3 regions of the Clostridium sp. 10cd* genome follow, and region 2 is predicted to be linked to each of the others. Evidence: predicted binding sites of a transcription regulator. Region 2 holds the regulator's gene; each other region holds the start of a gene.
What was found. The regulator Rex, encoded in region 2, represses fermentation and respiration genes when NADH is low (regulators of the CRP and FNR family bind a similar motif). The targets are predictions, from matches to a motif close to ATTGTTAANNNNTTAACAAT.
Positions count from the first base shown of each region.

Region 1: the regulator Rex is predicted to act here: its motif matches at 1,787-1,806, upstream of ACG3M1_RS13675 (acetyl-CoA C-acetyltransferase).
Region 3: the regulator Rex is predicted to act here: its motif matches at 1,538-1,557, upstream of ACG3M1_RS03545 (phosphoglycerate kinase).

Region 1 covers NZ_CP172347.1:2,754,302-2,757,587, forward strand. The annotation lists gene ACG3M1_RS13665 (electron transfer flavoprotein subunit beta/FixA family protein) at 1-393, opposite strand, end outside; gene ACG3M1_RS13670 (acyl-CoA dehydrogenase) at 424-1,563, opposite strand; gene ACG3M1_RS13675 (acetyl-CoA C-acetyltransferase) at 1,906-3,114, shown strand.
Region 2 covers NZ_CP172347.1:1,153,647-1,156,932, reverse strand. The annotation lists gene asnS (asparagine--tRNA ligase) at 1-1,311, opposite strand, end outside; gene ACG3M1_RS05740 (hypothetical protein) at 1,328-1,501, opposite strand; gene ACG3M1_RS05735 (redox-sensing transcriptional repressor Rex) at 1,556-2,185, opposite strand; gene ACG3M1_RS05730 (GNAT family N-acetyltransferase) at 2,692-3,108, opposite strand; gene ACG3M1_RS05725 (hypothetical protein) at 3,158-3,286, opposite strand, start outside.
Region 3 covers NZ_CP172347.1:689,332-692,617, reverse strand. The annotation lists gene tpiA (triose-phosphate isomerase) at 1-259, opposite strand, end outside; gene ACG3M1_RS03545 (phosphoglycerate kinase) at 288-1,466, opposite strand; gene ACG3M1_RS03540 (GGDEF domain-containing protein) at 1,666-3,246, shown strand.

The sequences.
Region 1 (3,286 bases), 1.6 Mb from region 2:
AGTCTGCGGACCAACCTGTGCAGTATCCCCATCGATAGCCTGACGTCCTGCAATGATCAGGTCGTAGCCTGTTTTGTTCAATGCAGCAGCCAGTGTGCTGGAAGTTGCACATGTATCAGCACCAGCAAATTTGCGGTCTGTGATCAGGATACATTCGTCAACTCCACGAGCGTATAATTCTTTCAGCATTCCCGTAGCCTGAGGAGGTCCCATGGAAATGATAGTAACAGTTGCCCCGTATTTTTCTTTCAGCTGCAGTGCAGCTTCCACACCAGCCAGATCATCTGGATTGATGATACTAGGAACTCCGGCACGAATCAATGTACCAGTAACTTTGTCAACACGGATTTCAGTAGAATCCGGTACCTGTTTTACAAGAACGATAATTTTCATAATCTTCGTATCCTTTCTTTTCTCTCTGTATTACTTCAGCATTGCGCCACTGATAACCATGCGCTGTACTTCAGAAGTACCCTCATAGATTTCAGTGATCTTCGCATCACGGAACATTCTTTCAACCGGATAGTCACGAGTATAACCGTATCCACCCATCAGCTGAATTGCCTTGGTTGTAACTTCCATTGCAACCTCTGCTGCGAACAGTTTCGCCTTAGCAGCTTCGACAGAGTAAGGAAGACCTTTTTCTTTCTTCATTGCTGCATCGTATACCAGCCATCTGGCTGCATCTGTTTTCACCTGCATATCAGCCAGCTGGAACTGTGTGTTCTGGAATTTTGCAATGGAACGTCCGAACTGCTTACGAGCTTTTACATAAGGAACGGTTTCATCAATTGCACCCTGTGCAATACCAAGTGCCTGCGCAGCGATACCGATACGTCCGCCATCCAGTGTCATCATGGCAATCTTGAAGCCTTTGCCTTCCTGTCCGAGCAGGTGGTCCTTGCTTAAACGCACGTTGTTGAAGATCAGCTCACTGGTTGCACTACCGCGGATACCCAGCTTCTTTTCATGCTGACCAACAGTGAATCCAGGCATTCCCTTCTCTACGATAAATGCAGAGATACCATGAGTTCCCTTTGTCTTGTCAGTCATTGCAAAGATTACATAAACATCTGCTTCCCCAGCGTTGGTAATGAAGATTTTTGTACCGTTCAGGATGTAATCGTCACCGTCTTTTACAGCCGTTGTCTGCTGTCCGGCAGCATCTGTACCGGCATTTGGCTCTGTTAAGCCGAATGCAGCCAGCTTCTTGCCTGTACATAAGTCAGGCAGATATTTGTTTTTCTGTTCTTCTGTTCCGAAGTGTTCGATTGGCCATGTTCCAAGAGATGTGTGAGCAGACAATACAACACCTGTTGTACCGCATTTCTTGCTCAGCTCCTCGACTGCCAGAATATAGCTCAGGTAGTCAGCACCTGCTCCGCCGTATTCTCTGCTGAACGGAATCCCCATCATTTTGCAGGCTTTCATTTTTTCGACGTTTTCTCTAGGGAAACGTTCATCTTCGTCTACTTCTGCTGCAAGAGGTTTTACTTCTTTTTCAGCAAACTCAGCGAAAAGTTTCTTCATCATCTGTTGTTGTTCTGTTAACATGAAGTCCATAAGTGTTCTCCTCTCCTTGATTTACTTGAACTTAGGATTGCTTGCATGCGCCTATATAAATATAGTATAAGCAGCGTATTCATCGCGTTGTCGAGAATACATAATCCATCTACATTTTAGACCTCTTTTTTGTTCACGTCAATATGTTTGTTAAAGTTTTAACAAGTTTTTGTTACAAAATTAACAAGTTGACATTTGTTCAGAATATATTCCTACATTCTCATTTGTTAATTTATTAACAAGTTTCTTGACAAACGTTTTTTCTTCCGTTACCATAGCCTTGACAAAGGGTCCTCTTCCCCTTCCCCAAGGAAGACCAATATAGAAAGCGGAGGTTATTACATGAGAAAAGCATATGTCGTAGCAGCAAAGCGAAGCGCTATCGGAAGCTTCATGGGCGGGCTTACCAACATGCCCCTGGTAGATCTGGGAGCTGCTGTTTTAAGCAGAACCATCGAGGAGGCAGGCATTGATCCTGCCAATATCGACGAGGTGATTGTCGGAAACGTGATTGCGGCAGGTCTTGGTCAAAACATCGGACGTCAGGTCAGCATCAAGGCCGGTGTCCCTGTTGAGGTATGTGCACAGTCCCTGAATATGCTGTGCGGTTCCGGATTAAAGGCGGTTATGGAAGCCACCATGCGCATCCAGTGCGGATTCGGCGATATCTTTGTAGCCGGTGGTGTGGAATCTATGACCAATGCACCGTATCTGGTGCCTAGTAAGGTGCGAAACGGTGTGAAGATGGGTGACATGAAGATGGTGGATTCCATGCTGCATGATGGATTAACAGATGGTATGTATGGGATACACATGGGTGTTACCGCAGATAATATAGCGAAAAAGTATTCCATTTCCCGTGAGGATCAGGACGCCTTTGCCTATGCATCCCAGCAGAAGGCAATCGCTGCCATCGATTCCGGGCGCTTTCAGGATGAAATCGTGCCGGTAGAAGTACCCGGCCGTAAGGGCAGTGTGACGGTATTTGACACCGATGAGCACCCGAACCGTGCCTCCACGCCGGAAAAGCTGGCAAAGCTGCGTCCCGCTTTCACAAAGGACGGTACCGTTACTGCCGGAAATGCTTCCGGTATCAATGACGGTGCCAGCTTTACAATCATCGCCAGTGAGGATGCCGTTAAGAAATATAATCTGACACCGCTTGCGGAAGTCATCGGCATCGGTCAGGGCGGTGTAGATCCACGCGTCATGGGTCTTGGTCCTACGCCTGCGATTCTGCATGCGCTGAAGTATGCTGACCTGTGCATCGAGGACATGGAGCTCGTAGAGCTGAATGAAGCGTTTGCTGCACAGTCTCTGGGTGTCATTCATGAACTGGAGGAAGCAACCGGCATGGATCGTAACGCCTTTATGGAAAAAACCAACGTCAATGGCGGAGCAATCGCACTGGGACATCCGGTCGGTGCATCCGGAAACCGAATTCTGGTGAGTCTGCTTCACGAAATGCAGAAGCGCGATTTGAAAATCGGACTGGCTTCCCTGTGCATCGGCGGCGGACAGGGTGCTGCAGTCATCATCAAACGCGTATAAACAAAAGAACAAGCTCACAAGGGCTTGTTTTTCCTGCTTTTGTGTTTCAAAATCGTAAAAAGAGAAATCCGACAGATGCATTCACTTATGAATTTTTTCACAAGTTATTGACAAATGCATGAATTTTCGTTACTATGTTGATGTATTGAGTGTCGTATGCGACACGTTACAT
Region 2 (3,286 bases):
CATCAACAGACGGTCAAAGCCAAGACCGAAGCCGGCATGCTTGCAGCCTCCGTATCTTCGCAAATCCATATACCACTGCAGACTGTCTGTCGTCATGCCCATATCCTTCATGCGCGCTTCCAAAACATCATAGCGTTCTTCACGCTGACTGCCGCCGACCAGCTCACCGACTCCCGGGACAAGCAGATCACAGGCTGCCACGGTTTTTCCATCATCATTGACACGCATGTAGAAAGCCTTGATTTCCTTTGGATAATCCGTCAGGAAAACCGGTCCATCCACGATTTTCTCACAGATATAACGCTCATGCTCGGAATTGAGATCCATACCCCATTCCACCTTGTTATCAAACTTCACATCCGCCTGTAACAGCAGATCGATTGCTTCCGTATATGTCATCCGCTTGAAATCCGAATTGCGCACCTTCGTGATACGTTCAATACAGCTCTTATCAATCATCGTATTGAAAAATTTCATTTCCTCAGGCGCATTTTCAAGAATATAATCGATGCAGTATTTCACCATATCCTCGATCAGGTTCATATCATCCTCCAGATCCGCAAAGGCAATTTCCGGCTCAATCATCCAGAACTCACTGGCATGACGGCTCGTGTTGGAATTCTCCGCACGGAAGGCCGGACCAAAAGTATACACATCACGGAACGCCATGGCAAACGCTTCGACATGCAGCTGTCCGGTAACCGTCAAAAATGCTTCCTTCCCAAAGAAATCCTGCTCATAATCGGCATCATCTCTGGTTGTCGCCTTAAACATTTCACCGGCACCCTCACCATCATTTCCCGTAATGATCGGTGTATGTACGTATACAAAGCCCTGATCCTGGAAAAATTCATGAATCGCCATGGATAATACCGAGCGCAGACGGAAGATTGCATAAAAGGAGTTGGCACGCGGACGCAGATGTGCAATTTCACGCAGATATTCAAAGCTGTGACGCTTTTTCTGCAATGGATAATCACGGTCGCAATCCCCTTCCAGCGATGCTTCGGTAACCTGAATTTCAAACGGCTGCTTTCCCTGTGGTGTCAGCACGAATTTTCCGGTTACAGTGATCGCCGCACCTGTCGGATATTTCTCAACCTCCGCAAAGTTTTTCAGCTCCTGTAAATACACCAGCTGCGCATTTCGGAAATATGTTCCGTCATTCAGCTCGATGAAGCCAAGCTTGCCACTGCAGCGGTTTGTCCGAACCCAGCCCTGCAGCTGCACATATTCCATGCTGTCCTGTTCCACATGAGATCCACTCATAACGATCTCATACAGCTCGCGTATTGTCATAAATTCAAACATATTCATTTCCTCCTGTTTACGGTACAAAAAAACGTTCCCTTTCAGGAACGTATTGTACGCGGTGCCATCCTGATTCCCATGCGTTTGCCGCATGAGCATCTTCTTCGGGATATATCGTTCCCACACGAAACCGTCTACTGTTGTTCTCCGGTTCAGCTCCACAGCCGTTCAGATATAAATCCGTATGCATGCAGCTTCCACCTTCCTGCATTCGCTAGTTGCGCGTAATTTATTCTGTTCTGCTTCAACGCTCTACATTCAGATTGTTGGTCTCAAAGACCAGCTCCTGTATAGATGATACCACATCCACGCTCTTTAATACAACCCCTTTTGGAATTTGTATATGTTCATGCGTAAAATCCACAAGTCCTGTGATACCACAGGCAATCAAGCGATCGACCGTTTGCTGGATATTTTCAGAAATCGCCAGAATTGCGATACGGCAGCCATCCGGCACCTTCTTCTCCAAATCCGCAATATCATATACCGGTATACCGAAGCGTACACCCTGACGGTCTGGATTGACATCAAATGCACAGGCAATCTCACCAACCACATAATCCCATTTATTATACTTCATCAGTGCCCGGCCCATATTACCGGCTCCGACCAGAATGATTTTTTCATCAAAATCCATACCGAGCTGCTGATTAAAAATTTCAATCAGCCGATTGACATCATAACCATATCCCTGCTTTCCCAGATTTCCCAGAAAAGAAAAATCACGGCGAATCGTCGTCGGTTCAATATTGACGACACTGGCCAGTTCCTTGGACATGATTCTTTCTACACCTGAACTTTTCAGCTTGCGCAATGCCTTCAGATAGACAGGATATCGCTGCAGCGTTGCCTTTGGCACATTTTTCTCTGTCATGTTTATCACCTATTGCATAGTATAGCACACTTTTTTAACTTTGTGAATAAACTATCATATTTAACTTTTTTGAAAAGGGAAATTTCCTGCCGGACACAGAAGTAGAAAGCAAAACACGGAGTGCTTTAGATGTTCAGCATACGGGGAGAATGAATGCGGAAATGATTGCAATACGTTTCCATCCCATCACCAGTTATTTTATCTGTATCCGTATGCAATATTGTACGTGATGCTGCATGGGTTCCTGCATACGGCAGTATAGACTGCATAGCAAGGAACGGACAGCTTCCTTTACAGGAAAGGTACAGGTCTGTTTTCGTTTCTTACGCCGATACTGTAGAGCATCCCCTTAAGGTACATGCATGGTCTGTGCATTTCACATCCGGCTGCTCATCAATGACTTCCTGCATATCCTTTATCAAAGCACCTTTTCCTTGACGCTCACCTCTTATATCCGATAAATCCAGTACGTTGTTTCCATCACATCCTGTAAAGCACATTCCTACTCACAGCAGCTTCTCCATCTGTACATGAGGAACATGCTCATCCATATGCTCCTCCCCGCATATGGTATAGCCATAGCTTTCATAAAACGCACAGGCACGGCATTGTGCATCCAGAATACAGCGCCTTCCCTTTTTGCTGTGAACGATGCTCTCCATCTCGGATAGCAGGACACCGCCCAGTCCCTGATGGCGAAACTGGGGAAGTACCGCAATACGTCCGAAGACCCATGCCGCCTCCTCTTCCTTTGGAAAACAGCGTGCACAGCCTGCAAGTGTGCCATCCACATAAACAGTAATATGTACGGCAGTCGCATCAATTTCGTCAAATTCATTCTGAAATCCCTGTTCCTTCATGAACACCTCAATACGAACATACCTATAGTCCTGCTCGTTATCCTTTGTTTTAATTTCTATCATATTTGCTCCCATCCAAGAAAAAAGGCAAGCTCGACATAGCTGCCCTCTCTTATATAATCATAAAGCCGAGATCATTGATAACCTTTCTGGCAACGGCCACCATATCGGAGTTTCCCTCCACAATGACGCATTGCTTTTCCAGATTTACCTGAAAATCCACTCTGGTTTCAGCCAGTGC
Region 3 (3,286 bases), 460 kb from region 2:
GTGTAACACCAACCTCCTGCAGCATAGGTACAGAAATTTCACCAGTGAAGGCTCCACTGTCCTCCCAGTGGCAGTTTTCTGCAGCGATTACCAGGTTTTTCGCACCGGCAACAGCAGCAGACAGTGCCGTGTAAGGAGCACCAATACCGAATACGGCATTTTCACTTGCGGCAGCAGCATCTACAGCTTCCATGAATTCCTTTGTTTCCTTCATGGTTTTGTTCATTTTCCAGTTTCCAACAATAATTGGTTTTCTCATGTCTCGTTCTCCTATTTTCGTTTTTTTCTTATTTATCTGCAATTACAGCGATTCCAGGCAGGACTTTCCCTTCCATATATTCCAGAGAAGCTCCGCCACCTGTGGAAATGTGAGAGAATTTTTCTGCGAATCCCAGCTGAATTGCAGCAGCAGCACTATCTCCGCCACCGATTACAGTCGTAGCTCCTGGCAGCTCGGAAATAGCAGTACATACTTCCAGTGTACCCTTCGCAAACGGTGCCATTTCAAATACACCCATAGGCCCGTTCCATACAACGGTTTTTGCACCGGCAAGTGCTTCCTTGTACAGTTCGATAGATTTCGGACCGATATCCAGACCCATGTAGTCTGCAGGAATGCTGTCATTGTCAGCAATCACCGTGTTTGCATCCTCTGCAAATTTGTCAGCACATACGTGGTCAACAGGCAGGATCAGCTTGCCCTCTGCTTTTTCGATGTATTCCTTTGCAAGTTCCACCTTGTCTTCTTCAACAAGAGACTTACCAACATTGCAGCCCATAGCCTTCAGGAAGGTATAAGCCATACCGCCACCGATCAGGACCTTGTCAGCCTTTTTCAGCAGGTTGTCCACAACAGCAATCTTATCGGAAACCTTAGCTCCACCGATGATTGCGACAAACGGACGTTCAGGAGTATCCACAGCAGCTCCCAGCATCTTCACTTCTTTTTCTACCAGGAAGCCCAGCGCATTCGGCAGAATGGATGCGATACCTGCAGTGGAAGCATGTGCACGGTGAACACTACCGAATGCATCCTCAACAAACAGGTCACCCAGCTTTGCCCAGTAAGCAGCCAGCTCCGGATCATTTTTGCTTTCGCCTTTTTCATAACGAGTATTCTGCATAACGACGATTTCACCGTCATTCAGTGCAGCGACTGCATTTTCCAGTTCTTCACCACGTGTAACCGGAACGAAAGTCACCTTCGTATCAACCAGTTCATTTAAACGCTCAGCTACACAGCGCAGATCGTTCTTTGCTTTATCCTCTTCTGTCTTCACCTTTCCAAGGTGGGACATCAAAATAATCTTTGCGTTGTTTTCCACTAAATATTTGATGGTTGGCAGAGCCTGAATAATACGGTTGTCGTTTGTAATCTTGCCATCTTTTCTAGGAACGTTGAAATCGCAGCGTACGATGACACGTTTTCCAGCAACATCTAAATCTTTTACAGTTCTTTTGGCCATAGTAAAATTCCTCCTTATGTATCGGCTTTATTATACCACCAAGAGCCTTTTTCGTAAACGAAATTTCACTTTTTGCGAAAAAAATCACAATTCTGGATATTTTCAAGAAAATCATATGGAAGCTGCGGTTTTCTGTGTTTTTAGGACAACATTTATAGTATAATGTGAATACGAGCTACCATACAGTAAGGAGCATTTTATGGATACGATAAAGGAAACCATGCAGGATCTCATGGATATCATAAAAAGATCCAAAAACAGCGATATGGAAGAGGAGTACCGCTGTTCCGTAATGCTTTTGAATCTGGGTAACCAGCAGCAGGACAGCTATGCCCTTGCATTTGCCCACGCCTATCTTGCGGATTATTACATTCTGACCAGACAGCAGGACATTTGTCTTCAGCATCTGCACGAGGCGATTTCCTGTTCGGAAGAAAACCATTATGACGATCTGCTGCTTATGTGCTACACGATTGCCGGATTGTATTACAACTCGCATTTTGATGAAATCAGCGCCGTTCAGTATTATATGAAAGCCTATCATATTGCTCTGGAACAGAATAATCTGCATGAACAGATGGTGATTCTCAACAATCTCTGTGTTCTGTTTATGCAGAAGAACGATACGGTTGAAGCCCTGCGCTATATCCGCAATGCCTATGAGGTGTTTCTAAAGCAGCAGACACCGCCCGAAGATCATGCACAGCTGATTGTTATTCTCAACCTTGTGGAGCTGTATATCCGCAACGGCCAGCTGAATGAGGCCGTGAATATATATGCTGCCTATGGACCGCTGCTGCATGAGGGGCAGGCAAAGGGTCTTCGTCTGCATGTGGCTCTGCTGTGTGAGCTGTTTCTGGCGGACGCCTTTCACCGAAGCGATGAGATACAGAAAATTGCGGATTACTTTGCTTCCGCCAAGCTGCATCATCATCTCAACCGCAGTATGTATTTTGCTTTCTATAATGATATCTTTGACATTCTGCTGAACATAAAGGATAAAAAGCGCTGTGAACAGTTCCTGCAGTATATGGGGGAAATTTGTTTGGAGGATGACATCGAACAGCAGCTGCAGCTGCAACTGAGCTGGATCAACTTCGCAGAGGTGTTTCATATGGAGGATACGCTCATCAATTCCTATAAGCAGTATTATCTGCTGCAGAAAATGGTGGTGAATGTCACCAACAAGACCAAGGCGGAAAGTATGAAGGAAAAGATTTTGATGGAGCATATGCTGGAGGAACAGGAGCGCATAGTCCGTGAGAAAAATGTGCTGGAGGCGCGCGTGAAAATCGATGGACTTACCGGCCTGTTCAATCGCAGCTATTTCAATACCCTGTGCGATGTCATGCAGAACAATCCGGATGTTAAAGCCATCGGTATCATCCTGGTTGATGTTGACTATTTCAAGGAGTACAATGATCTGTATGGACATTACAAGGGGGACGAGCTGTTGCGCAGGGTTGCCTTGTGTCTGGATGAAAACGGTGACTCCCGTTTCTTTGCGGCACGCTACGGCGGCGATGAATTCATCTGTCTGTGCGTCAATACAGAAAAAGAAGAAATTGAAAGCTACCTGAAAAGGGTCTATGAGGATTTAAGGCTGGCTCATATCGAGCATGCCACATCCCCTGCAGCTTCTCTTGCCACCGTATCTATCGGATATTCCCTGTTTGATAATGATGAAGGCTTTGATTTGGAAACTGCCATCACGATGGCGGATACGGCACTTTATCAGGCAAAAAACAGCGGAAGAAACCGACACAGCTGCTGCTTATAGACTATGTAAGAAATGACCGCTGCCTTTATGGCGGTTTTTT